Actinoallomurus bryophytorum: one gene and its partners. The protein of the gene in region 3 binds, or shares a complex with, the protein of the main gene of each other region. Links are inferred from orthologs where the notes say so. Each region holds a gene or a part of one and is shown on either strand. Other genes may lie near its edges. The genes, in order: FB559_RS02820, rny and FB559_RS00865.

The links.
Region 1: FB559_RS00865 (region 3) and FB559_RS02820 share a complex: the UniProt entries of both Bacillus subtilis proteins name them as parts of the possible RNA degradosome complex. The link is inferred for Actinoallomurus bryophytorum from one-to-one orthologs.
Region 2: FB559_RS00865 (region 3) and rny share a complex: the UniProt entries of both Bacillus subtilis proteins name them as parts of the possible RNA degradosome complex. The link is inferred for Actinoallomurus bryophytorum from one-to-one orthologs.

The regions. Positions count from the first base shown.
Region 1 is NZ_VFOZ01000001.1:588,211-598,975, forward strand. The notes cover bases 5,299-8,363. They hold FB559_RS02820 (polyribonucleotide nucleotidyltransferase), read right to left. Parts: upstream 7,964-8,363; coding sequence 5,633-7,963; downstream 5,299-5,632. Other genes in these bases: FB559_RS02815 (M16 family metallopeptidase), read right to left, coding at 5,299-5,636; rpsO (30S ribosomal protein S15), read right to left, coding at 8,179-8,363. Also shown: FB559_RS02795 (alpha/beta fold hydrolase), read left to right, coding at 1-891; FB559_RS02800 (MFS transporter), read right to left, coding at 932-2,320; FB559_RS02805 (hypothetical protein), read left to right, coding at 2,615-3,349; dapB (4-hydroxy-tetrahydrodipicolinate reductase), read right to left, coding at 3,408-4,148; more of FB559_RS02815, read right to left, coding at 4,308-5,298; more of rpsO, read right to left, coding at 8,364-8,448; FB559_RS02830 (bifunctional riboflavin kinase/FAD synthetase), read right to left, coding at 8,696-9,664; tRNA pseudouridine(55) synthase TruB, read right to left, coding at 9,761-10,627; FB559_RS02840 (DHH family phosphoesterase), read right to left, coding at 10,624-10,765. UniProt on the Bacillus subtilis protein: Involved in mRNA degradation. Catalyzes the phosphorolysis of single-stranded polyribonucleotides processively in the 3'- to 5'-direction. Necessary for competence development in Bacillus subtilis.
Region 2 is NZ_VFOZ01000001.1:530,686-541,272, forward strand. The notes cover bases 3,026-5,912. They hold rny (ribonuclease Y), read right to left. Parts: upstream 5,324-5,912; coding sequence 3,728-5,323; downstream 3,026-3,727. In the rest of the region: FB559_RS02545 (amino acid ABC transporter permease), read left to right, coding at 1-615; FB559_RS02550 (S9 family peptidase), read left to right, coding at 750-2,906; FB559_RS46055 (hypothetical protein), read right to left, coding at 5,953-6,081; FB559_RS02560 (regulatory protein RecX), read right to left, coding at 6,256-6,804; recombinase RecA, read right to left, coding at 7,517-8,647; FB559_RS02570 (ATP-grasp domain-containing protein), read left to right, coding at 8,855-9,715; FB559_RS02575 (hypothetical protein), read left to right, coding at 9,761-10,105; FB559_RS02580 (glutathionylspermidine synthase family protein), read left to right, coding at 10,109-10,587. UniProt on the Bacillus subtilis protein: Endoribonuclease that initiates mRNA decay. Initiates the decay of all SAM-dependent riboswitches, such as yitJ riboswitch. Involved in processing of the gapA operon mRNA, it cleaves between cggR and gapA.
Region 3 is NZ_VFOZ01000001.1:175,414-181,091, forward strand. The notes cover bases 2,189-5,112. They hold FB559_RS00865 (6-phosphofructokinase), read right to left. Parts: upstream 4,202-5,112; coding sequence 3,176-4,201; downstream 2,189-3,175. Other genes in these bases: FB559_RS00860 (ArsR/SmtB family transcription factor), read left to right, coding at 2,189-3,009; FB559_RS00870 (hypothetical protein), read left to right, coding at 4,784-5,112. In the rest of the region: FB559_RS00850 (class I SAM-dependent methyltransferase), read right to left, coding at 1-576; FB559_RS00855 (MFS transporter), read right to left, coding at 776-1,969; more of FB559_RS00860, read left to right, coding at 2,032-2,188; more of FB559_RS00870, read left to right, coding at 5,113-5,506; FB559_RS00875 (endonuclease/exonuclease/phosphatase family protein), read right to left, coding at 5,522-5,678. UniProt on the Bacillus subtilis protein: Catalyzes the phosphorylation of D-fructose 6-phosphate to fructose 1,6-bisphosphate by ATP, the first committing step of glycolysis.

The DNA of each region.
Region 1 (10,765 bases), 420 kb from region 3 along the record:
GTACCTGCAACGCCGCTGTCCACGGGCGCGCACACCGTCGAGGTCGGCGGCGTCGCCCTGCGCTACCACGTCAGCGGCACCGGGCCCGTGTGCCTGGCCCACCCGGGCGGCCCCGGAATCTGGTGGGACTACCTGAGGATGCCCGCCGTCGAGCAGCACCTGACCATGGTCTACGTGGAGCCGATCGGAACGGGTGAGTCGGGCCGGCTGGCGTCCCACCCCCACGGCTACACGCGAGAGCGCTACGCCCAGGCCCTGGACCGGCTGATCGCCCACCTCGGTGTTCGACGGGTTCATCTTCTGGGCCACTCCCACGGCGGCTTCGTCACGCAGCACTACGCCCTGAAGTACGCCGACCGGCTCGCCGGGATCATCCTGTACGACAGCGCGCCGCTGACCGGACCCGAGCAGTTCGCCGACGCCGCGGCCAGGATGGAGGGGTTCGCCGCCGCGCACGCGGACGCTCACGGGCTACCGGACGTGCTCGACGCCTGGAGGTCGGTCCCCACGATCTCCGATGACGAGGCGATGACCGCGGTGGTCCAGCGCCTGTTCCCCGCGTACTTCGCCGACTACTGGGGCCGTGAGGAGGAGTTCGCCGCGGCCCGTACCGCGGTGCGCGGGACGTACATCTCCGGGTTCGACGAGCGTATGGAGCCGGTTCTCATCGACGACCGGGAACTGCTCGGCTCGGTCATGACGCCCACCCTCGTGATCGTCGGGCGGCACGACTTCATCTGCGGTCCCCGCTGGGCCGACGAGCTCCACGAGGGGATTCCCAGCTCCGAGCTGGTCGTGCTGGAGGACAGCGGCCACTTCGGGCACCTCGAGGAGCCGGACGTGTTCGCACGCGCCGTCGCCGGCTTCGTCGCCTCCACGGCCGGCGCGTGACGACGGAGCCGGAAGGCCGCGAAGGCCCCTTCCGGCTCCGTCACGTCTCGGAGGCTCGCGCCGTCGTACCGGTCGCGGTCGCCAGGACGGCGACCACGGCCAGTGCGGCGAAGGCGAGCCGCGCGCCCGCCGGAACGCTCGTGGTGGTGTGCAGGGCCAGCGTCACCATGGCGATGCCGAGAGCGGTGCCGGCGCCCCGTGTCATGTTCACCATGCCGCCCGCGGTGGCCGACAGCCGGCTCGGGATGGCGGCCATGATCGCGGTGTTGTTGGCGGGGATGAACAGGCCGAGTCCCATGCCGAGCAGCGCCAGCAGGACCGCGGTCACGCCGAGTCCGGCCTGGCCCAGGACGAGGGCGCCCGCCGAGATTGCGGCGACCGCGCCGCCGAGCAGGCAGCGGTGCCGGTTGCCGAACCGGTCCGGCAGTACCCGGTCGGCGGCGAGCGCGGCCAGCGCGAACCCCGCGGGCAGCGCGGTGAGCACGAGCCCCGCGTACGTCGCGCCGGTTCCCCTGGCCGTGAGGATCTGCGGGATGAGCGCCAGCGGCCCGAACAGCACGAGGTAGCCGCACATCGCCCCGGCCAGCCCGGCCGATACCGCGCGCGTACGCAGCAGGGACAGGTCGATCAGCGGGGCGGTCGCCCGCCGCTCCCGTGCGCGGAGCGCCACCGTCGCGGTCACCGCCGCGGCCGCGAGCGTGATCATCGCCCAGAGGGGCAGGCCGAGGCCGGAGGCCCCGGAGATCGCGAGGAGCAACGCGGTGCTCGCGGTGGCGAGCAGGACCAGCCCCTGCCAGTCGAACCTCGCCGCCGCCGCGCGCTCACGCGTACGGGGAAGGAGGTAGCGCCCGACGACGAGGGCGGCGCATCCGACGGGGACGTTCACCCAGAACACCCAGCGCCACCCCGCCGAGCCGACCAGGAGGCCACCGACGGTGGGCCCGAGCGCGAGCCCGAGTGCCTGGGCGGCGGCCTGCATGCCCAGCCCGGCCCGCATCCGCGACCTGGGCACACTGGTCACCACGAGGGCCACGCTGTTGGCCTGCAACATCGCCGCCCCGGCCGCCTGCACCACCCGGAACGCCACCAGCAGCCCGAGCGAGGGCGCGAACCCGCACGCCGCCGAGGCGACCGTGAAGACGACGAAGCCATAGAGGTAGACGAGCTTGCGCCCGGCCGCGTCCGCCAGGCGTCCGGCACCGGCGAGGAGCCCGACGAGCGCCAGCAGGTAGCCCAGCGACACCCACTGCGCGGCGGCGAGGGAGGCGTGGAACTCCCGCTGCAACGCGGGAAAGGCGAGCGTGACGATGCTGGCGTCCAGCTGCCCCATGAACGCCCCCACGCACACCGAACCCACCGCGAACCAGGGGGCGTTCCGGTGCTCCCGTACGGCCTGCGGCCGCGGCGGCTCGATCAGCAGCCGCGTCATCCGGCCGGGCCTCCGTGACTGAGGACCATCATCCTTTTCCTACTGAAGGAGAATACTTCTGTCTAAGAAGTATATCGTCTGACGTGGGCCGGCCTGCGGACCGGGCGGACCAGGCGGGCGGACCAGGCGGGGTGGGCCGGCCGGTGCCGGGCTCTCGCGGGGTCCAGCACGGTCGGTGGACGCGAAACCGTTTCGGGTGTTCGCCGTGTGACGGCGGGTCGCGGTGCGCGGAGATCCGCGAGAGCGGGACAATGCTGACCCCAGCGACACTTCCCCCCTTACGGAGTTCACCCCTTGGGACTCGCGGACCTTGACGACGTCGACCTCGTAACGGGAGAGGCCGGTGGTGACCAGGGCCTCTGGATCCTGTCCGACGACTGGCCGCCGGAGCGCGAGGCGCTCGAGTACGTACAGCTCCTGGTCAAGCTCGCCGGGGTTCTCGCGCACGCGGAGCGGATCGGGGGTGAGGGACATCGCTCGACGGTCCTGCTGCACAGCAGTGGCGAGCCGCCCTCCAGCGTGCTGGAGTTCCTCGGCGAGCGGGGCATCGCGGCGATGATCGCCGGTAAGGCCGGGCCGCGGCCGGCGGCCGGGCGCCCGGCGCGGTACCCGAACCTGCACGACGGCGCGCCGGACATCGACTCACTCCAGGCGGCGAACGCCGGGCGGTTCGCCGCCGACAACGGGCTCGACGGCTCGATCGAGTCGCTCGTGCTGCTCGACGACGCGCTGGAGGAATGCCGGCGCGTACACGGCCTCTCCCCCGGCGACCGGGACGAGGACTTCACCGACGGCGACCTGGTCGTGCTGGCCGGCGCGTACGCGGGTGAGGTCCTGCGCCGTCACACCCGCGAGGCGATGTGGTGGTACGGGCAGCCCGGCAGATCCGGCCCGCTGCACATGCGGGCCGGGCTCGGGCTGGGGTCGCGTGTCAACACGTTCGGCAAGGTCAGGCGGTATCTCCAGTACGGCTCCGGAGAGTCGGTGCACGACCTGATCGCGGACCTGGTCTCCCGCCTCAGCGGCTGACTCCCGCCGGCGGGCGGGCCCGCGGCTCCCGAGCCACGGCCGAAGCCGCACGGACGGGTCAGTCGAGGCCCAGCAGGGACTCCAGGCCGACGGTGAGGCCGGGGAGCTCGCCGACCCGGCGGACGCCGAGCAGCACGCCGGGGCTGAACGACTCGCGGCTCAGGGAGTCGTGGCGGATCGTCAGCGTCTCGCCGTGGCCGCCGAGCAGGACCTCCTGGTGGGCGATCAGCCCCGCCAGACGCACGGCATGCACACGGACACCGTCCACATCGGCCCCGCGAGCCCCGTCCAGGCCCGTCGTGGTCGCGTCCGGCGAACGGCCGACTCCGGCCTTCTCACGCGCGGCGTTGGCGAGTTCGGCGGTGCGGCGGGCGGTGCCGCTGGGAGCGTCGGCCTTGTTCGGGTGGTGCAGCTCGACGATCTCGACGGAGTCGAAGAACGGAGCGGCCTTCTGCGCGAAGTGCATCATGAGCACCGCGCCGACGGCGAAGTTGGGAGCGATCAGGGAGTTGACGCCGGAGTGCGCGGCGAGCCAGCCGCGTACGGTCTCCAGCTTCTGCGCGTCGAAGCCGGTCGTCCCCACCACCGTGTGCACACCGTGCTCGACGCACCAGCGCAGGTTGTCCATCACGGCGTCGGGGTGGGTGAAGTCGATGGCGACCTGGGCCGACGACAGCGGCTCCCGCGAGTCGCCCACGTCGACGGCGGCGACGAGCTCCAGGTCCTCCGCGGCCTCCACGGCCCGGCACAGCTCCGCACCGACGCGCCCGCGCGCACCCAGTACCCCGACCTTGATCATGATTTCCTCCCGCTCGTCCCGGCGCAGCGCCGAGCCTATCGCGGGGTGCCGGGAGCCCGTCTCCGTCCATCGCGAAGCGGCGGCGCGGGCCAGGACAGCGGCCCCGGGAGACGCCGAAGGCCCGCACGGTCCCCCAACCGTGCGGGCCGGATCACGGCGTCACAGCGAGAAGTCGCGGCCCTCGAAAGGACCGATGACGCTCAGCGTCATCGGCCGGCCGAGCACCTCCTCGCCGATCGCGCGGACGTCGTCGAGCGTGACCGCCTCGATGCGGGCGAGAATGTCGTCGACCGACAGCAGGCTGTCGTAGACCAGCTCGCTCTTGCCGATGCGGCTCATCCTCGACCCGGTGTCCTCCAGGCCCAGGACGAACGAGCCCCGGAGCTGGCCCTTGCCGCGTTCGAGCTCGTCGGCGGTGATGCCGCCGCCGGCCACCTTGGCGACCTCGTCCCGGCAGATCGCCAGGACCTCGTCGACCTTGGCGGGCAGGCAGCCGGCATAGACACCGAACGTGCCCGTGTCGGCGTACTGGGAGTTGTAGCTGTAGACGGAGTACGCCAGCCCGCGCTTTTCGCGGATCTCCTGGAACAGCCGGGATGACATCCCGCCGCCCAGGGCCGCGTTGAGCACGCCGAGGGCGAACCGCCGCTCGTCGGTGCGGGTGATGCCGATCGTGCCGAGGATCAGGTTGGCCTGCTCCGTCGGCCGGTCGAGCGAGCGGACTCCCGGGTTGACCTCGGCGCCCGCACCCTCGATCCGCGGGGTGTTCGGCGGCCGGCCGGCGTCACCCAGGCTCGCCTCGAACGCCGCCGCGACCAGGCGTACGACCTCGTCGTGGTCGAGGTTGCCCGCGGCGGCCACGACCAGGTTGGGGGCGACGTAGCGGTCACGGTAGTAGCCCGCGATGCGCTCCTGGCCGAGGCTGCTGATCGACTCGACCGTGCCGAGGATCGGCCGGCCGAGAGGCGCGTCGCCGAACAGCGCGGCCGCGAACTCGTCGTGGACGGCGTCGGTGGGGTCGTCGTCGTGCATGGCGATCTCTTCGAGGATCACCCCGCGCTCCGCCTCGACGTCCTGGCTCTCGATCAGGGACGCCGTCACCATGTCGGAGACGACGTCGATGGCGAGCGGCAGGTCGGAGTCGAGCACCCGCGCGTAGTAGCAGGTGTACTCCTTGGCGGTGAAGGCGTTCATCTCACCGCCGACCGCGTCCATCAGCGAGGACATCTCCAGGGCGGTGCGCTTGGGCGTGCCCTTGAACAGCAGGTGCTCCAGGAAGTGGGAGGCACCGGCCTCCTGATGCGACTCGTCACGCGACCCGACGCCCGCCCAGATGCCGAAGGCCACCGAGCGTACGGTCGGCATCGTCTCGGTGACGATGCGCAAGCCGCCCGGCAGGACGGTGCGCCGCACCACCCCGGCGCCGTCGGCGCCGGGGTGGACGGTGTACGTCGAGCCGGGTTCCTGCTCTCGAGCGGTGACCGTCATGAGTTGCGGTCGCCGCCGCGGTCGTCACGGCCGCCGCCACTGCGCGTACGCCTGCGACGGGGGCGTTCGCCACCGCCCTCACCGTTGCGCCGCTCTTCGGGCTGTCCGTCGCCCTCGGAGGAGGCCTCCGGCGCGCCGGAGCCGCCCTCGGCGGCCTCGCGCTCGACCACGTCGACCGGCACCAGCGACAGCTTGCCGCGGGAGTCGATCTCGGTGACCTCGACCTGGACCTTCTCGCCGACCTTGATGACGTCGTCGATGTTCTCGATCCGGGCGCCGCCGTGCAGCTTGCGGATCTGCGAGACGTGCAGCAGACCGTCCTTGCCGGGCAGCAGCGAGACGAAGGCACCGAACGTCGTGGTCTTGACGACCGTGCCGAGGTAGCGCTCGCCGACCTCGGGCATGTGCGGGTTGGCGATCGAGTTGATCGCCTGCCGCGCGGCCTCGGCCGACGGGCCGTCGGTGGCGCCGACGTAGATCGTGCCGTCGTCCTCGATGGTGATCTCGGCGCCCGTGTCGTCCTGGATCGAGTTGATCATCTTGCCCTTGGGGCCGATGACCTCGCCGATCTTGTCGACCGGGACCTTGATCGTGATGATCCGCGGGGCGTTCGGGCTCATCTCGCCGGGGGCCTCGATGGCCTCCTGCATGACGTCCAGGATCGCGAGCCGTGCGCCCTTGGCCTGCTTGAGCGCGGCGGCCAGCACGCCGGCGGGAATGCCGTCGAGCTTGGTGTCGAGCTGCAGGGCCGTGATGACGTCACGGGTGCCGGCGACCTTGAAGTCCATGTCGCCGAAGGCGTCCTCGGCGCCGAGGATGTCCGTCAGCGTGACGTAGTCCTCGCCCTCGTTGATCAGACCCATGGCGATGCCGGCCACCATCTGCTTCAGCGGCACACCCGCGGCCAGGAGCGACATCGTGCTGGCGCAGACCGAGCCCATCGAGGTGGAGCCGTTGGAGCTCAGGGCCTCCGACACCTGCCGGATGGCGTACGGGAACTCCTCGCGCGTGGGCAGCACCGGCAGCAGCGCGCGCTCGGCGAGCGCTCCGTGGCCGATCTCGCGGCGCTTCGGCGAACCGACGCGGCCGGTCTCACCGGTGGAGTACGGCGGGAAGTTGTAGTTGTGCATGTAGCGCTTGGTGCGCTCGGGGTTGAGCGTGTCGATCATCTGCTCCATGCGGAGCATGTTCAGCGTCGTGACACCCATGATCTGGGTCTCGCCACGCTCGAACAGCGCCGAACCGTGCACCCGCGGCACCACGCCGACCTCGGCGGTCAGCTGGCGGATGTCCTTGACGCCACGGCCGTCGATGCGGACCTTTTCGGAGATGACCCGCTCGCGCACGAGCTTCTTGGTCAGCGCGCGGAACGCCGCGCTGATCTCCTTCTCGCGCTCCTCGAAGTCGGGCCCGACCTTCTCGGCGGCGAGCGCCTTGACCCGGTCGAGCTCGCTCTCGCGCTCCTGCTTGCCCGCGATGGTCAGCGCCTGGGCCAGCTCGGAGCGTACGGCGGCCTCGACGGCGGCGAACACGTCGTCCTGGTAGTCCAGGAAGATCGGGTAGTCGGCCGTCTCCTTGGAGGACTGCGCGGCCAGCTGGCTCTGCGCCTGGCAGAGCACCTTGATGAACGGCTTGGCGGCCTCGAGGCCCTCGGCCACCGAGTCCTCGGTCGGTGCCGCGGCACCGTCGGCGACCAGGGTGAGCGTGCGGGGCGTCGACTCGGCCTCGACCATCATGATCGCGACGTCGCCGTCCTCGAGCACCCGGCCGGCCACGACCATGTCGAAGGTCGCGCGCTCCAGCTCGGTGTGGGTCGGGAAGCCGACCCACTGGCCCTCGATCAGGGCGACGCGGACGCCGCCGATCGGGCCGGAGAACGGCAGACCGGCGATCTGCGTGGACATCGACGCGGCGTTGATCGCGACGACGTCGTACAGGTGGTCGGGGTTGAGCGCCAGGATCGTCTCGACGACCTGGATCTCGTTGCGCAGGCCCTTCTTGAACGAAGGACGCAGCGGACGGTCGATCAGCCGGCAGGTGAGGATCGCGTCCTCGCTGGGCCGGCCCTCACGACGGAAGAACGAGCCGGGGATGCGCCCTGCGGCGTACATCCGCTCCTCGACGTCGACCGTCAGGGGGAAGAAGTCGAGGTTGTCCTTCGGCTTCTTCGACGCGGTGGTCGCGGACAGGACCATGGTGTCGTCGTCGAGATAGACGACGGCGGACCCGGCTGCCTGCCGGGCGAGTCGCCCGGTTTCGAATCTGATCGTGCGTTGACCGAAAGCGCCATTGTCGATGACGGCTTCGGCGACCTTCACACCTTCCACGATGTGGACCCTCCTTGAATTCGGTGGTGTCCGCATACGGTTCCCGGGGGTGCAGCGCTCTGTGGAGAGGTGCCGGTCTTCGATCGAAGCCGTCGGATCGCCCTGTTCCGATGGCCACTACCGAGGACCGGCCCCCGACGCACCCAGGGGCGGCGGTAGCGGACTCTTGCAGTTATACGAAGAGAGGGAGCGGCGGATGCCGCTCCCTCTGCGCGCTATCGGCGGAGGCCGAGACGCTCGATCAGCTGGCGGTATCGAGCGATGTCCTTCTTCTGCAGGTACTGCAGAAGTCGACGCCTGCGGCCCACCATGAGCAGCAGACCACGACGGCTGTGGTGGTCGTGCTTGTGGATCTTGAGGTGCTCAGTGAGCTCGTTGATGCGCTTGGTGAGCATCGCCACCTGCACCTCGGGCGACCCAGTGTCGCCTTCGGTCGTGGCGTACTCGTCCATGATCTTCTTCTTGGCGGCGGTGTCGAGCGACACGGCACTCCTTTTCAACTAGCGGGTACGCGGTAGCGAGAAAAACACCCGGAAACCATGCGTACCCACAGTCATCCGAGTGGAAGGGGGGATGGCTCGACGAGTCATCACGCCCTGCGCGGGCAGCCGACTACTGCCGGTCACTTCCCAGCGGCAAGTCACGGTACCACGTCAAACCGGAAACCCCGCCAATGACTTGAACGCCCTGTCCCGGTGGAGTGTTCCCCTCCCCGGAGGGGCCCAGGTCAGGTCACTCCCGGGTGAGTTCGCGCGCCCGGTCGACGTCGTGGCGCATCTGCTCCACGAGGGCGTCGACCGAGTCGAACTTGAGGGTGTCACGGAGCCGGGCGGTGAAGTCGACGCTCACGTGCGCGCCGTACAGGTCGAGGTCGTCACGGTCCAGGGCGTACGCCTCGACGGTGCGCTCGCTCCCCTCGAAGGTGGGGTTGACGCCGATGGAGATCGCCGCCGGCCACCGGGCGTCCGGATGGCCCGCCGAGCGGTCGTCGTGGGTGCGCCCGTAGTCGTCGCAGTTGAGGTAGCCCGCGTACACGCCGTCCCGTGGGATGGCGGTGTGCGGCAGGCTCTCGAGGTTCGCCGTCGGGAAGCCGAGGTCACGGCCGCGCTGTGCGCCGCGTACGACCACGCCCTCGACGCGGTGGGGACGGCCGAGCAGCCGCGCGGCGCCCTCGACGTCGCCGCCGGCCAGGCGCTCGCGGACCAGTGTGGAGGAGATCGGCTGCCCGTCGGCCACGAGCGGCACTCCCTCGGCCTCGAAGTCGTACTTGCCGCCGAGCTCCTTGAGCAGGGCGACATCGCCCTTGGCCCGGTGGCCGAAGCGAAAGTCCTCACCGACCACGACACGGGCGGCGTGCAGCCGATCGACGAGCACCGACTGGACGAACTCGTCCGGCCCCATCTGGGACAGCTCGAGGGTGAAGGGCAGCACCATCACCGCGTCGGCGCCGAGCCCCGCGAGGAGCGCGGCACGCCGCTTCGGCGTGCACAGCAGCGGCGGATGGGTGCCGGGCCGTACGACCTCGTCCGGATGCGGGTCGAAAGTGATCACTACGGTGGGCAGCCCCAGCTCACGTGCGAGCTCGGCGGTCCGGTCGACGAGCCGCTGGTGCCCACGGTGCACACCGTCGAAAACGCCGATGGTGACGACGGACCTGCCCCATTCACCGGGCACGTCGTCGAGGCCATGCCAACGTCGCACTGTCCACCCCTCTCGCGGTGCTCCTAGCGTGCCATGCGTTCACTGCCGGGGGTGACATCGGGCCGGTTCCGGCGAACCCCCGCACGTCCGCCCGGGTCAGGGGACGAAGACCGCGAGCGGCTTGGCGACCGGGCCGTGCTCCTCCATCAGCGCCAGGAGCGTGCCGTCCGGTCCGAACACCCCGATGGGGCCCGGCCCGAGCCCGGTCGCGCCCAGCCGCCCGCCGTGGGCGATCTTGCGGGCGTCGTCCTCGGAGACGTCCAGGCGCGGGAAGGCCGCGGACACGGCCTCGGCCAGCGGCAGCACGACCAGCTCCTCGGTGAGCTGCTCGATCGTGCGGGCCTGCGGCAGGTCGTACGGGCCCACGCGCGTACGGCGGAGGTAGCTGAGATGGCCACCGACGCCCAGCGCGGCGCCCAGGTCGCGGGCCAGCGCGCGGATGTAGGTGCCGCTGGAGCAGGTCACCGTCGCCGAGACGTCCAGCAGGTCGCCGTCGTAGCGCAGGTCGCCGATGGCGAAGTCGTACACGGTGACCGGCCGGGCCTTGAGCGCGACCTCCTCACCGTCGCGTACCCGCTTGTACGCGCGGCGGCCGTCGATCTTGATGGCGCTGACCTGGGGCGGGATCTGCTCGATGGTTCCGGTCAGGTCGGTGATCGCGGCGCGGAGGGCTTCCTCCGTCACCTCCGTGGCCGATGCGGTCGCGGTGATCTCGCCCTCGGCGTCGTCGGTGTTGGTGGACCGGCCCAGCCGGATGACCGCGTCATAGGACTTCTCGGTGAGCGCCAGGTGGCCCAGGAGCCGGGTCGCCTTGTCCACTCCGATGACGAGCACGCCCGTGGCCATGGGATCCAGCGTGCCGGCGTGCCCGACTCTGCGTGTACCCGCCAGCCGGCGCAGCTTGCCCACGACATCGTGGGACGTCCAGCCGGCCGGCTTGTCGACGATGACAAGTCCGTTCATATGCGGGTGACGACCTCGATCTCGGCGAGAAGCTCACGTAGGCGTTCGACCGCGTGCCCGACCTCGCCGTGCAGGGTGAAGCCGGCCGCGGCCGGGTGGCCGCCGCCGCCGAGGGCGACGCACGCCAGCCCGACGTCG
Region 2 (10,587 bases), 360 kb from region 3 along the record:
CTGTCGGAGCACAAGTGGGTCAGCGTTCCGGCCGGGGCTGTGGTGGAGTTCTTCCGTGCCATCCCCCTGCTGATCATGATCTTCTTCGCTCAGGCCGGCCCACCCGCGATCATGGACGCGTTCGGGCGGGTCCTGCCGCCCGTGTCGGCGTTCCTGGCCCTCGTGATCGGGCTCACGCTCTACAACGGGTCGGTGCTGGCGGAGATCTTCCGCTCCGGCATCAACTCGATCCCGAAGGGCCAGTCGGAGGCGGGCTACTCGATCGGCCTGCGCCGGAGCGGGGTCATGCTGCGCATCCTGGTGCCGCAGGCCGTCACCGCGATGATGCCGGCGGTCATCAGCCAGTTGGTCGTGCTGCTCAAGGACACCGCGCTGGGCTACATCATCGCCTACAACGACCTGCTCAACGCGGGCCTGCGCGTGGTCTCGGGCAACTTCGGCAACATCATCCCGTCCGCGATCGTGATCGCTGTGATCTACATCATCATCAACATCCTGCTCGGGCTGGTCGCGACGTGGCTGGAGAAGCGCAGCCGGCGCAGCCGCAAGACCTCCGCACGGACCCTCGGCATCGGCACAGGCGTGCCTCCCGCCGCGGGTATGGGCTCCTTGTAGCCGTCACCCGTACGGGCCAGGTCAGCGAGGCCGGGGGCCGGTGGACACGCCACCGCCCCCGGCCTCATATCTTTTGCGACCTCAAGTGACGGTTCGAGGCCCCATTGTCCCCCGGTTTGCGAGACGATTCCGATATGACCGCTCGTGCGACCGCTCCCTATGGCTCCTGGCCCTCCCCCATCTCCGCCGCCGACGTCGCGAGGGCACGCCTCCGCCTCAGCTATCCGACCATCCACGGCGATCAGGTGTGGTGGCAGGAGACCCGACCAGAGGGGGGCGGACGCACCACGATCGTGCGGTCCGGGGTCGAGTTGGTGCCCGCGCCATGGAACGCCCGCACCCGCGTGCACGAGTACGGCGGGCGGTCCTATCTCCCGCTCCCCGACGGCGACCTCATCTTCGCCAACTACGACGACCAGCGTCTCTACCGGGTCGCCGAGGGCCAGAGCCCGATCCCCGTCACGCCCGAGCCCGCCGAGCGGGCCGGCCTGCGCTACGCCGACTTCACGCTGTCCCCCGACGGCCGGCATGTCTGGTGCGTCCAGGAGAGCCACGCCGCCGGCGCCGTACGCCGGTCGATCGTGGCCATCCCGGTGGACGGCACCGCCACGCAGGACCCCGGCGCCGTACGCGAGCTCGTCAGCGGCGCGGACTTCTACGCCTTCCCGACCCCCTCCCCCGAGGGCGGCCACCTCGCGTGGGTGCAGTGGAGCCACCCCCGCATGCCGTGGGACGGAACCGAGCTGCGCGTCGCCGTCTTCAACACCGCGGGGGTGCTCGAGCGGCCTCGTACGGTCAAGGGCGGCCTCAGCGAGTCGGCGCTCGTACCGACGTGGCTGAGCGAGTCCCGGCTGTACGTCGTCTCCGACTGGCCCGGTTGGTGGAACCTCTACGAGGTCGGCCTGCTCGGTGACTCGCCGCAGGCGCTGTACCCGGCCGAGGAGGAGTTCGCCGGGGCGCTGTGGCAGCTCGGCGGCCGACCGTACGCGGTACTCGATGACGGCCGCGTCGCGGTGCTGCACGGGCAGGGCGACCAGCGGCTGGGACTGTACGACCCGGAGACCGCCGAGCTGACCGACTTCGACCTGCCCTACACCGACTGGAAGCTACAGCTCTCCGCGGAGGGCACGACCATCGTCGGGATCGCGGGCGCCCCGGACCTCCCCTGGTCCGTGGTCGCGGTCTCCGCCGACACCGGCGAGGCCAAGGTGCTGCGCGGCGAGCTGGAGTCGACGCCCGACTCCGCGTACCTGCCGCTGCCGCGCGCCCAGGAGCTGGAGGGGCCGTTCGGGCGCCCGGTGCACGCGTTCGTGTACCCGCCGTCCAACCCCGCCGCACAGGCGCCCGAGGGTGAGCTGCCGCCGTACATCGTGTTCGTGCACGGCGGCCCGACCGGGCACTCGACGAGCGTGCTGGACCTGGAGATCGCCTACTTCACGAGCCGCGGCCTGGGCGTCATCGACGTCAACTACGGCGGCTCGACCGGCTACGGCCGCTCGTACCGCGAGAGGCTCCGGCGACAGTGGGGCATCGTCGACGTCGACGACACCATCGCGGCGGCCGAGGCACTCATACAGAGCGGCACGGCCGACCCGGGCCGCCTCGCCATCCGCGGCGGCAGCGCGGGCGGGTGGACGACCCTGTGCGCGATCACGCAGAGCACCCTGTTCAAGGCCGGCACGTCGTACTACGGGATCAGCGATCCGGAGAACTGGCTCAAGGAGACGCACGACTTCGAGTCGACGTACCTGTACGGGCTGATCGGGCCGATGCCGGGGTTCCAGCGTGCCTACCAGGAGCGCTCACCGATAGCGCGCGCCTCGGACACGGCCTGCCCGGTGCTGCTGCTGCAGGGCCTGGACGACCCGATCGTGTCGCCTCCTCAGTCCGAACGCTTCGCCGACGCGGTGGCGCGTAAGGACATCCCGTACGCGTACCTGACGTTCGAGGGCGAGTCACATGGATTCCGCCGCGCCGAGACGGTGAAGGCGTGCTTGGAGGCGGAGCTGGCGTTCTATGGCCAGACGCTCGGCTTCGACCCGAAGAACGTCCCCGCGCTGGACCTGAGGGTCGGCCGACGCCCGGCCCAGCAGGCCACCCCGTCCGCGGCACAGGCCCCCCAGGCACGACCGGGCGGCGCTCAGACGGCCGGAGCCCAGGCGGGCGGCGGTCAGGCGGGGGCACAGGGGGCTCGGCCGCAGGGGGCCGGAGGTCAGGGGGCCGGCGCGCAGCCGGGTGGCGGAGCCGCACCGGGCGGCGGAGCCCAGGCGCCCACCGGGCCGAAGGCGTAGCCGAGGCACGCGGCCTCGCCGTCGTACGCTCCCGGCGATGAGGCCCAGGTGTGTGGGTGTCAACGAACCCACCGCCTGAGTGCGCGGCCGAGCCGGAGGGGATCGCCGGGCGCCGCCTCGCGCGCCATCGCGACCCGCGCCGGGGCAGCCGGGCAGCTATTGCTGGAAGACCATCACGTAACCGCCCGCTCCCCGGGGACCGGTCGGCCGGTCTCGGCGCCGGGCATTGCTTCGCCGACCTCCGCACGACACGTACTCGCGCGACAGCACGACCCGCAACCGCAGCGGCAGCCTCACGCGTCGCCGACGGCCGGTCGACCACGGCGCGCACCTGACGTACCGATGTTCGAGCTCGGCAGCGCACTCCGGCCATTCGTCCGGCACCTCGACCAGAGCCGGCACGTCACCTGCCTGAAACGACGGGTACCGGCACAGGACGGCCACAAGCGAGCGGAGCATCAGCCCCTACCTCAGCCACCTCACCTACCTGAAACGACGAGCACCGGCAGAGGCCGGCCACGAGCGAGCGGAGCATCGGTCCCTACCTCAGCCACCTCACCGCTCGGCCCGGCTCCGTCGTCTCCGCGCTCATCCGGCGGCCCTGCGTGTCGCCGGCTCGCCGTACCGGCCCTATCCCGGAGCGTGGACCCCCTGCCCGCAGCGACCGTACGTCGCCGCTCCCTGTCCACACGCCAGCCGCATGCCGCACGCACGCTCCGCCCGGCCCAGCCCCTCGACCGGCCCATGCCCACCAGCCCACATCGGCACTGGCCGTACGGCAGTCGCTCCACCATCCGGCACGGCCGCGGCGGTGGGCGGGCTCAGCGGGCGAACTCGGTGGCGCGGGACTCCCGGACGACGGTGATGCGGATCTGACCGGGGTAGGTCAGCTCCTCCTCCACCTGCTTGGCGATGTCGTGCGCGATGACCTGGGCCTGGATGTCGTCCACCGAGTCGGGCCGGACCATGACGCGGATCTCGCGACCCGCCTGCATCGCGAAGACCTTCTCGACGCCTTCGCGTTCGGTGGCGATCTCCTCCAGGCGCTCGAGGCGCTTGACGTACGCCTCCAGGGACTCGCGCCGGGCGCCTGGGCGGCCGCCGCTGATCGAGTCGGCGGCCTGGGTGAGTACGGCCTCCACGGTGCGTACCTCGACCTCGTTGTGGTGCGCCTCGATCGCGTGGACGACGTCCTCCTCCTCGCCGTACCGCCGGGCGATCTCGGCACCGATCAGAGCGTGACTGCCCTCGACCTCGTGCGTGAGCGCCTTGCCGATGTCGTGCAGGAGTGTGCAGCGCTTGAGGAGTACGGTCGGCAGCCGCAGCTCGGCGGCCATGATGCCCGCGATGTGCGCCGACTCGATGAGGTGCTTCAGGACGTTCTGGCCGTACGACGTGCGGTAGCGCAGCTGGCCGAGCAGGGCGATCAGTTCCGGGTGCATCTCGGTGATGCCCAGCTCGACGAGGGCGTCCTCACCGGCGCGTACGCACAGTTGTTCGACCTCGGCCTTGCTGTGGTCGTAGATCTCCTCGATGCGCTGCGGATGGATCCGGCCGTCGAGGACGAGCTTTTCGAGGGTGAGCCGGCCGACCTCGCGGCGTACGGGATCGAAGCAGCTCAGCAGTACCGCTTCGGGTGTGTCGTCGATGATGAGGTTGACGCCGGTGGCCGTCTCGAACGCGCGGATGTTGCGGCCCTCGCGGCCGATGATGCGGCCCTTCATCTCGTCGCTGGGCAGGTGCAGCACGGACACGACGGACTCGGCGGTCTGCTCGGTCGCCACCCGCTGGATCGCGAGCGTGACGATCTTCCGCGCGCGCTTCTCGCCCTCGTCGCGCGCCTCGCCCTCGATGTCACGGACGATCAGTGCGGCCTCGCGCTTGGCCTGGTTCTCGATGGCGACGACGAGCTCGCTCTTGGCCTGGTCGGCGGTGAGCCCGGCGGCCTGTTCGAGAACCTGCTGGCGTTCTTCGTCGACGCGTTCGAGCTCGGCCCGGCGCTCTCGGAGCGACTGCTTGACCTCGTCCAGCTTCTGGCTGCGCTCCTCGAGCCGCCGCATCTCGTCATCGAGCCGCTGCTCACGCTCGGCGAGACGGATCTCGCGACGTTCGAGGTCTTCCCGCACCGGGCGGAGGTCGTCCTTGAGGGTCTTGACCTCCTTCTCTGCCTCGGCACGGGCCACCGCGGAGGTGTCCTTGGCCTTGGCCTCGGCTTCGGCGACGATCTCCTGCGCCTGGGCCTTCGCCCGCGCTACGATCTCGTCCGCGTCCCGATGAGCGTTGACTTCCTCTTCGCTCCGCACGGTGCTCTTGGTAGCCGCGACCACCCGGCCGAGGATCCTCCGGAGCACAACGATGACGAGGATGACGAAGGCCACGATGATGAGCAGTGCCGCACCTATGACACCCAAGATCACGGCACTGACCCCTTTCCTCGACGTCGACGCCACCCAACACCAAGGCAGCGCGCGAGGGGCTACGAACGCGCCATGGGTCCACCGGACCGCCGACGGATGCCAGCCGGGGCACAACCATCCAGGGTCCCGGACTCCCACCAGAACCCTGTAATCCCACCAACCGGCCATAGGGGAGCCGGCCGGGATACCTCTCAGCTCGTCAAAGTCTGCGGTCGTATGGAAATCCGCACTGCGCGGAGTAACTCCTCACTGCCGTAACCGTAAGCGTCGCGGAGGTAATGGGCAAGGAAAGACCACACGTTCCGGACGATTCGTTGCATGTGGCAAGCAGATACCCATACCTCCCTCGCCGCAGGTGAGAGACAAGATCGCGCTGGTCGGCCGCGTGGCGGCCCTGACCAGGACCCGTACACACCCTCGGCCACGGACCAGGGCAAATTTTGTGGACCCGCTACACCCACGGGCGCGTCGCGCCCCTGTTCCCACCGCCGAGCACCACGCCGCCCGGAAGATCATCGCCAGTCACCATGGGCCCACTGGTCTGCGGTCGACGCCCTGGAGCCGGCACGGCTAAGTCACGGCAGCCACAGTGGGCCTGGCCTGGCCCGTCCTGAGCAACCTCACCCGGCTCAGACCGCGCCGCCCCAGGCACTCCCCCAGGTCATCCCGCCACAAGCCGCGCGGGTGAGCCGGTGCAGGGTCAACGCCACCTCGTCATCGGGCGCACGGTGGCCACGCTCCGCACCCACGCTTCTCATCCCATGCTCCGCAACCGGACGAGACCGGCCATGCCCCCCACCTCGCCCCGCAGCTGGACGAGGCCGGCCGTGCCCACTGCCGGGACGGTCATCGCGGTCACGTGCGTCGGCTGGATCCTGGGGGTGCGCTGGGGCGTTCTCGTGCTCGGGGGTGTCGGGCTGCGGCGACCGGGGTTAGTCCTCTGGGGGTGAGTCGGGGAGGTCGCCGATGCCCTCCGCTTCGAGGGCCTCGCGGATCAGGTTGTAGGCGAGGCTGCCGGAGTAGCCCTTGCGGGCGAGTACGCCCGCGATGCGGCGGGTGCGTTTGACGGGGTCCATGCCGCGGGTGACGGCCATTCGTTTCGCTATGAGTTCGCGGGCCGCGGACTCTTCCTGCTCCGGGGCCAGTTCTTCGACCGCTTCCTTGACGGTGTCGTCGGCGACGCCGCGCTGCCGGAGTTCGGCGGCGAGTGCGCGGCGTGCCAGGCCGCGGCCGGCGTGCCGGGACTGTACCCAGGCCTGGGCGAACGCGGCGTCGTCGATCAGGCCGGCCTCCGTATAGCGTCCCAGTACCCGCTCGGCCACCTCGTCCGTCACGCCCTTGCGCCGCAGCGCGTCGGCTAGTTGGGCGCGTGTGCGAGGCGAGAAGCTCAGCAGCCGGAGGCAGATCTCACGTGCCGCGGCCTCCGGATCGTCAGCGTCCGCGGCGGAACGCCGACCGGCCGACGACCTCCCACCCGCCATGGACCTCCCACCCACCGTGGACCGCCCGTCGGACGCGGACCGCTTCGCCTTCCAACCGGAACCACTGCGTGCAGCGCCGCCAAATCCGTTATCGGCCTTTCGTCCTGCCACGACATCCCCTTGAACTCTCGCCGTACCCGAATGTCCGTCCGAACCACTGCCCCCTGGACGGAGACAAGCGCCGGACGCCCGAAGCGGTGAACCGGAACCACCGCGCCCTCAAGCCGAGACTCCCGCCGACCGGACCGACCGACCGGACCGGCACCGGCGCCACACGAACGACCGTGGGACCGACCGGACGGCCACGCCCCAGCGAGACGCGACGCCGGCGAGCTCAGAGCCCACCGCGACACCAACCCCTCAGCGAGACGCCGCCGACAGGCGAACACCAACATCAGCGAACCCCGGATCCGGTCCTCGCGCTCCGGCCAACCGCCGATACCGCCCCCTGGGGAGCCTCCCGGCAGGCACCCACAGAGCGAGTGAGCACGAGCCCCACCCACTCCCAGCCAGTCGCGACGCCGCCAGGAAACCCGGCTCGACACCGCCCGGAGCGCCGATGTTCGGCGGTCCGGGGACAAGTGCCCGCAAAGCGAAACGGCAAGAGGCTCCTGGACGGGGGCGACGCCACCGGGGAAGGACTCCGCGCCGGTCTCGGTCCGGCGCGGGGCGTGACGCCGCCGCCCGCCAGGAGGGCTTATCGGGCCGGCTCTCAGACGTCGCCCGGCTTCGGGGTGCTCTTGGCGCCCCGCTTGGCCCCTGCCGGCTTACCCGCCCCCGCCGTGACCGCCCCGTCGGCCGGTGCCTCCGCGGGAGGCGCGGCCGGGGAGGTCGGGTCGGCGTCGAGCTTCGGGCCCACCCCGAGCTTTTCCTTGATCTTCTTCTCGAGCTCGTTGGCCATGTCCGGGTTTTCCTTGAGGAAGGTGCGGGCGTTCTCCTTGCCCTGCCCGAGCTGGTCGTTCTCGTAGGTGTACCAGGCGCCGGACTTGCGGACGAAGCCCTGCTCGACGCCCATGTCGATGAGGCCGCCCTCACGGCTGATGCCCACGCCGTACAGGATGTCGAAGTCAGCGACCTTGAACGGCGGCGCCATCTTGTTCTTTACGACCTTGACGCGCGTGCGGTTGCCGACCGCCTCCGTGCCGTCCTTCATCGTCTCGATGCGGCGGATGTCGAGGCGCACCGACGCGTAGAACTTCAGCGCCTTGCCGCCCGTGGTCGTCTCGGGCGAGCCGAACATGACGCCGACCTTTTCCCGCAGCTGGTTGATGAAGATCGCTGTGGTCTTGGTCTGGTTGATGGCGCCGGTGAGCTTACGGAGGGCCTGCGACATGAGGCGGGCCTGGAGACCGACGTGACTGTCGCCCATCTCCCCCTCGATCTCCGCGCGTGGCACGAGGGCCGCGACGGAGTCGATGACCACGACGTCGATCGCGCCGGAGCGGATCAGCATGTCGGTGATCTCCAGCGCCTGCTCCCCCGTGTCCGGCTGGGAGACGAGGAGCGCGTCGACGTCGACGCCGATCTTCTTCGCGTACTCGGGGTCGAGCGCGTGCTCGGCGTCGACGAACGCCGCGATGCCGCCGTTCTTCTGCGCGCTCGCGACCGCGTGGAGCGCGAGGGACGTCTTACCGGAGGACTCGGGGCCGTAGATCTCTACGACACGGCCACGCGGGAGGCCGCCGATGCCGAGGGCCACGTCAAGGGCGATCGAACCGGTCGGGATCACCTCGACCGGAGGGCGCCCCTCCTGGCCCAGCCGCATGACGGAACCCTTGCCGAACTGCCGCTCGATCTGGGCGAGCGCCGCCTCGAGAGCCTTCTCGCGATCGTTTGCTGCCATGTGAGGTGTCCCTGTGAAATCGGTGCCTGCTGTTATCGGATGCGACGTTACGGGGCCGCACTGACAGTTTTCGAGAGTCCGGGCCACCGGTGTGGATGACGTCGCTCGTTACGGCCAACTTTAGCCGAACACGTGTTCGATCATGGTAAGACACTCCGATTCCCACCGGAAACCCGGAGGGAGTTGGCTTACGCTGAGCGCAGGATCATGCCGGTGACCATTCTCATGTGCGCCGACCCGCTCAACCCCCGGAGGGTCGACGAGCACTTCGCCCGGGAGGCCGACGCCGTACGCGCGCTCGGCGGCTCCATCGCGCTCATCGACCATGATGCCCTCCAGCACGGCGACGCCGCCATGGCCGTCCACCGCGTACCCCGTGACCTGGGCACCGTCTGGTACCGCGGCTGGATGATCACGGCCGTGCAGTACATCGCGCTGACCTCCGCCCTCGGCGCGCGGAGGGTCACGATGGCGGTGCCGCCGGACGGCTACCAGAAGGCCCATGAGCTGCCCGGCTGGTACGACACGTTCGCCGGTGTCACTCCCGCGAGCGTGTGGCTCCCGATGCCCCCCGGCGCTCCCCCAGGCAGGGACAGGCTGGCGCAGCTCGTACGCCCGCTTCCCAAGGGACCCGTGATCGTCAAGGACTACGTCAAGTCGCGCAAGCACGAGTGGGACGAGGCGTGCTTCGTGCCCGACGTCACCGACCTCGACCGGCTGCACGCCGTGGTGTCGCGTTTCTTCGAGCTTCAGGGCGACTCCCTGGCCGGCGGCATCGTGATCCGCGAGTTCGAGACGTACGAGGGCGGCGAGGCGCGCGTCTGGTGGGTCGACGGTGAGCCGGTGCTGGTCGGGCCGCATCCGGACACCCCGGACCGGCATCCACGCCCGCGTACGGAGCCCACCGCGCCCTGCGTACGTTCTCTGGGCTGCCGCTTCATCACGACGGACCTCGCGCGGCGCGCGGACGGCGCCTGGCGGGTGGTCGAGGTCGGCGACGGACAGGTGAGCGATCTTCCAGGAGGCGCCGAACCCGCCGACCTGTACCTGAGCTTCCCGATCCGCTAGGCACCTCTACACTTACCGGACATCACCCCCGGAACCGGAGGGCCCATGCCTCCCCAAGACGCCGGACGGCGGATGCGCTCCGGTGCCGTACAGCTCAGCGCGGTGGGCGTGCTGTCCCTGACGCTCGTGGCCTGCTCCTCCAGCACCAGCGCGTCCTGCGTCGACGGCCAGAACTCCCGCGGCGGCTCACACCGCGTCGTCGACGACCGCTACTGCGACAACGGCGGCACGTACGGCCGCTACTACTGGTACTACGGCGGCCGCTACCACGGCGGTTACATCTCCCGCGGCTCCACGATCCGTCCCCGCGGCAGCAAGATCACTTCACGCGGCGGCCGGGTGATCTCGCGTGGTGGCTTCGGCGGGCACTCCGGCTCGCACGGAGGCTGAGCCGTGCGACGCGAGTTCTCGGACCCGCGGGGGGACTGGGCCCAGATCATCGAGTCACAGGGCCTCGCGTACCACCGCACCTCCCACCCCGAGCACCTGACCCGCCCGTACTGGGACGAGTCGGTGCACTACGTCTTCGGCATGGACGAGGTCCTCGCCCTGGAGACGGTCGTCGAAGAACTCCACGGGATGTGCCTGGCAGCGGTGGAGCACGTCGTGACGACCGGCCGGTACGACGTGTTCGGCATCCCGCCCTGGGTGCGCCCGCTCATCGAGGCGTCCTGGCGGCGCCGCGACCCGCACCTGTACGGGCGGTTCGACCTCCGGTACGACGGCGAGGGCCCGGCCAAGCTGCTGGAGTACAACGCCGACACCCCCACCGCGCTGGTGGAGAGCTCGATCGTGCAGTGGTACTGGCTACAGGACGTCTACGCCGACGGCGACCAGTGGAACTCCGTCCACGAACGCCTCGTGGACCGCTG
Region 3 (5,678 bases):
GTGTTCGGCGAAGTCGTCCCGTGTGTAGCCCCGCGCGGGATCGGTCGCCGCTCCGTCGAGCCACCGCCCGATGACCTCGTCGGTCTCGCCCGGCTGGAAGTCGAAGATCAGGTCGCGCAGGCGCAGTACGCCGCCCGGCCGCAGGAGCCGGGCGGCACGCTCCAGCGCGACCGCCTTCCAGAAGTCCGGGAGCTGGTGCAGTGCGTTGCGCGTGCACACGGCGTCGGCCGGCGGTCCGGTGTGCTCGTAGGACAGGAACCCCGCGCGTACGCACTCGATGTTCGAGAGCCCGGCCCGCGCGGCCCGCTCACGAAGAACGTGCTGCATCGCGGGCGAGACGTCCACCGCCACCACGCGGCGGAACCCCGGTGCCGCGGCGAGGGTGAGCGTGCCCGTACCGGCACCGAGATCCACGAGCGTGCCGTCCAGACCGGCCAGCGCGGCGAGGTCTTCGTCGACGTCGATCCGGGCCCCCGCGTCGTATCCGGCCTTGCGGTCGTACGCGGCGACGAAGGCGGGATCGAGATGCTCCGCACCCGCGTACGAGAGCTCGTCGGGAACCCAGGATGCGTCCATGCCGCGATCCTGACATCCGCTGCCGGAGCCCGGCACCCGGTTTTCGGCGGCCGTCAGACGCCGGCCGGGATCGGGCGTCCGCTCTCGAGGGCGGACGGTCTGGGCGAGCAGGTCGCCCTTCGAGGGTGTCCGGCGCCGCCGTCCGCAGGAACCCCTCGAACGTAGCGCTGCGCCGCTCCAACGATCGCGCGCGAGGGCGTCAGCTCGTGACGGGTTCCAAGGGGGCCTCCTCGGCGCGTGCCGGTCGCAGTCCCGGCCCGAGGAGCAGGGTCACCGCGACGGACGCCACCGCCATCGCGGTCATCGCGACGGCGGGCGAGCTCTGCTGGGCGACCGTTCCGGCGAGCGTGGCGCCGACCCCCTGCATGGCGAGCATGCCGGAGGAGTGCAGGCCGAGGGCCTGCCCGTGCATGTCGTCCGGGGTCAGGGCCATCAGGCGCTCCTGGAGCAGCAGCGTCGCCGCGTAGCCGATCGAGGCGAGCACGACGGCCGCCACGGCGAGCGGTAGCGCCGGGTGCAGGATGAAGATCAGGTACGGCGCGGCGAGCAGGAGGCGCAGCGGCGCGCCCAGCCTCGTCCGCCAGTGCTGCGGGACGAACCGGCCGGTCAGCGTGTCGCCGATGAGCATGCCGAACGCCGCGAACGCGAACAGCAGACCCGCGTGCCGTGGCGAGTACGGGACGAAGAGCGACTCGCAGCCGACGATCAGCCCGTTGGGCACCCACAGGCCGGCGTAGACGTAGCGGCGGGACGGCCGCGACCACAGGCGCGCGTTGGTCCGCCACGTCTCGGTGACCGACGGGCGGCCGGTGGCGCGCGGCGGGCGCGAGCTGAGGCCGAACCGGGCGACGATCGCGGCGACCAGATAGAGGGCCGCACCCGCGAGCAACGTGCCGCGCGGGGACAGCACGGTCACGAGCACGCCGCCGGCCGCGAACCCGCAGATCTGCATGGCGCCGACCGACATGTTGAGCACGGAGCGGCCGAGCAGGTAGCCGTCGGCCGGGAGGATCTCGCTGAGCAGCCCGTACCGCACGCCACCGGCCACCGACGCGACGAGCCCCTGGCCGAGGATGACGGCGAAGACGGCCCATACCGGCAGACCGGGCAGGGCCAGGACGACCGTGCTCAGGCCGAACGCGACCGCCATCGCGGTCGTCGCGGCCCGCGGCGGCAGCCGGTCGGCCGCCGACAGCAACGCCACCGCGCCGATCAGCTGGGCGAACGAGGCGCCGAACATGCTCAGGGCCGACAGCAACGGCGACCGGGTGGCCGCGTAGACGAGCGTGCCGAGCGCGAGCCCGCTCACCGTCGACGCGGCCACCTGCAGGGAGACGGTCGCGAAGAGCGGCCGGAATTCCGGCACCCGGAACAGATCCCCGTATGTACGCATGGCACGGAATATCGCGTGGCGTGCCGTACGGCCGTTATTGTTTCGCGCGGAGGCGAAACCACGTGGGACTCTGGCAGGTCAACGCGGACACACTGGCGGGCAGCAGGTTCGTGGTCTCGGCGTTGAACGAGACCATCTCCTCCCTCCGGGACCTGGAACGGAACACGGCCACCCACCCCGGCCGGCGCGTGTGGCTCGACGCCCACGTGCCGGCGTACCGGGAGCGGCTGCGCGACGACCCGGTCACCGCGCTGCTGATGCGGGTGGGGCTGACCCGGCCCTGGAACGCGGACTTCCTCACGCCCACACCTCTGGCCGAGGGAGACACGCCCTTCGCCGAGGAGCTGACGCGGATCCGCGAGACACCGCCCGAGACGGCCCGCGCGGACCTGATGGTCTCCGCGGACGGGCCTCTCCCCGCCCTGCTGCGGCGCGACGACCTGCCCGCACGCGCCGCCGACCTGCTGGAGTGGGTGTGGACGGAGGCGGTGGAGCCCTACTGGTGGCGGCGCCGTCAGATCCTGGAGGCCGACATCGTCGCGCGTACCCGGCAGCTGAGCCGGCACGGCTGGGCCGCGGCCCTGGACGACATGCGCCCGGGAATGCGCTGGCTGGGCGACGGCCGCCTGCAGATCAACGTGCTCGACTATCCGCCGCGCGAGATCTCGGGGGCGCAGCTGCTCTTCGTGCCCGTCACGCCCGGGCGGGGCTGGGTCTCCTGGGAGGAGCCGCACCGGTACGCGGTGGTGTACCCGTGCTCGGGCGTCCTGGTGGACGCGGACCGCGCGCCGGCCCCCGACGCCCTGGGCCGGCTGCTCGGCCCGGCGCGGGCGAGCGTCCTGGTCCTGCTCGGGTCACCGAAGAGCACGACGCAGCTGGTGGCTCTGACCGGGCAGGGCCTGGGATCGGTGGGCCGCCATCTGAAGGTGCTCCTGGACGCCCAGCTGATCCGCCGGCGCCGCGCGGGAAGATCCGTGCTGTACTACCGCACCACCGCCGGAGACGTCCTCATCGAAGCCCAGACCGAGCCGTCCCCCTGAGGGCGACGCCCGCACCGCGTCACTCGTCGAACGACTGTATCCCGCGCCCCAAGCCCAAGTGAGGTGCGGCGCTCTTGGTAGTCGACCACGTACAGAAGGTAAACGCCAACACCTCGAAAAGCCGAGGCCCCCGTCGACGACGGGGGCCTCGTTCGAGCGTGGGAGGTCAGCCGAAGAAGACCTCGGACTCGGTGTAGCGCTCCTCCGGGACGGTCTTGAGCTCGTCCGTGGCCGCGCTCAGGTCCACCCGGTGGATGTCGGTGCCCTTCAGGCCGACCATCTTGCCGAAGTCGCCGTCGTGCACGGCGTCGATGGCGTGGAGGCCGAAGCGCGTGGCGAGTACGCGGTCGAAGGCGGTCGGGGTGCCGCCGCGCTGGATGTGGCCGAGGACCGTCGTGCGGGCCTCCTTGCCGGTGCGCTTTTCGATCTCGGCGGCCAGGCGCTCGCCGATGCCGCCCAGGCGCACGTGGCCGAAGGCGTCCAGCTCCTGGTTCTCCGTCGCCATCTGGCCGTCGGCCGGGTGGGCGCCCTCGGCGACCACGATGATCGGGGCGTAGCGCGTCTTGAAGCGGCTCTCGACGTAGCCGCAGACCTTCTCGATGTCGAAGGGGCGCTCGGGGATCAGGATCACGTTGGCGCCGGACGCCATGCCGGCGTGCAGGGCGATCCAGCCCGCGTGGCGGCCCATGACCTCGCAGATCAGCGCACGGTGGTGGGACTCGGCCGTGGTGTGCAGCCGGTCGATGGCCTCCATCGCGATGTTGACCGCGGTGTCGAAGCCGAACGTGTAGTCCGTGGCGTTGAGGTCGTTGTCGATCGTCTTCGGCACGCCGACCACGTTGACACCGCGGTCGTGCAGCTGCCGCGCCACGCCGAGGGTGTCCTCGCCGCCGATGGCGATGAGCGCGTCCACGCCCAGCCCGGCGAGGTTGTCCTTGATCCGCTCGACGCCACCCTCGATCTTGATCGGGTTGGTACGCGACGAGCCGAGGATGGTGCCGCCGCGCGGCAGGATCCCGCGTACGGCCTGCACGTCCAGCGGCAGGGTGTCACCCTCCAGGGGACCCCGCCAGCCGTCACGGAAGCCGATGAACTCGTATCCGTAGACCTGGACGCCCTTGCGGACCACTGCGCGGATGACGGCGTTCAGGCCGGGGCAGTCACCGCCGCCGGTCAGCACTCCGACACGCATGCCTTCTCCTCTTCGAACCATCGGACTGACCCGACCAGACTAATGGCGCGGGCATGGTGGATGCGGCATCACGCGCAAGACACGAGCACACCGCGATTGGTCTAGACCATAGCGGATAAAACCAGGCCCGATCAGCCAGGTACGTATAGAACATCCTGACTTTTCACCCTATGAGGGTACGGCCCCGCGGGCTTCGGCGGGTGGTCACATCGAGGCCGCCCTGGCGTGACCTACGGCCCCGCCAGGGCTCCGGGCCCTCGCGCGCCGCGTACCGGCGGGTGGACAATGATGACAAGGACCGCTTGACGACCCGTAAGACCACCTCCCGCCTCATCAGAAGTGTCGCCCGGAGACCGATCTGAGAGATGATGGTCATCTTCCCAACCCCGGGCCGTCCGCGCCCACGATCCGCACCCGCAACCTTTTGGTCAATCAGAGTTGTCCCGGCCGTAGGCTCATCGCGTGAGCGTCGGTCGACGGGAGTTCGAGGGGAGGCGCCATGGCGTTGACGCCGGGCGTCCGGCCTGAGGAGCAGGGCGCGTCACGCGGCCGCTCCGGCCGTGCACAAAAGGGGGCCGGACGGTGAGCAGGCGGGGCAACGGACTGACGGCGGACGCGTACGTCCCACTCGCCGACCTGACACCACAGCTCGCCGACGCCATGCTGGCCGCCCTGCGCGAGGCCGGCATCGCGGCGTACGCGGTCCCGGCACCCGGTGAGACCGGGGGTTACCTGGACGTACGCCTGCCGGAGGAGCCCACCGACCGCCTGTACGCCGACGCGAGCGCCAAGATGGCGGCCGAGGAGATCCTGGAGACACGGCTGCCCGAGCTACGGGCGGACTACGCGGCCTCCCGCGACGAGGACCAGATCTTCGCCGAGATCGTGGCCGCCTTCGACGCTCCCTCGGCCGACGGCGAGACGCCGTGGCCCGCCGAGGAGAACATCGACGAGACCCCCGAGGACGCGGCCGAGGACAAGGGCGAGGAGTCACCCGGCGACTCGGCGAGCGAGCTCATCCTCACGGCACGCGTGGTCAAGCCCGCCACCGATGACGAGGACGACGAGGAGCACTTCATCCCGCCTCCCCCGCCACCGCTGCCCAAGCCGGACGCTATGACGCGCTTCGCCTGGGTGGCGCTGCTCGGCGGCCCGCTCTACCTGGTGGCATCGGTCTTCCTCAACAGCGCCGTGCCCAGCTGGGCGGCGTTCGTCGCGGTGGCCGCCTTCATCGGCGGCTTCGTGGCGCTGGTGCTGCGCATGGGGGACGAGCCCCCGGAGGACGACGACGGCGCGGTCGTCTAGAAACGGGCCGCGCCCTCAGCGGACGCGGAGCTCGGCCAGGATCGGACGGTGGTCGGTCGCGTCCGGATAGTCGGCGAGGAGCTCGGGCTCGTCGGGTACCCCGCAGCTCAGCACCTCGATGCCGGGATCGGCGAAGACCCCGTCGATGCGGGTGCGCGGCGCGGACGAGCTG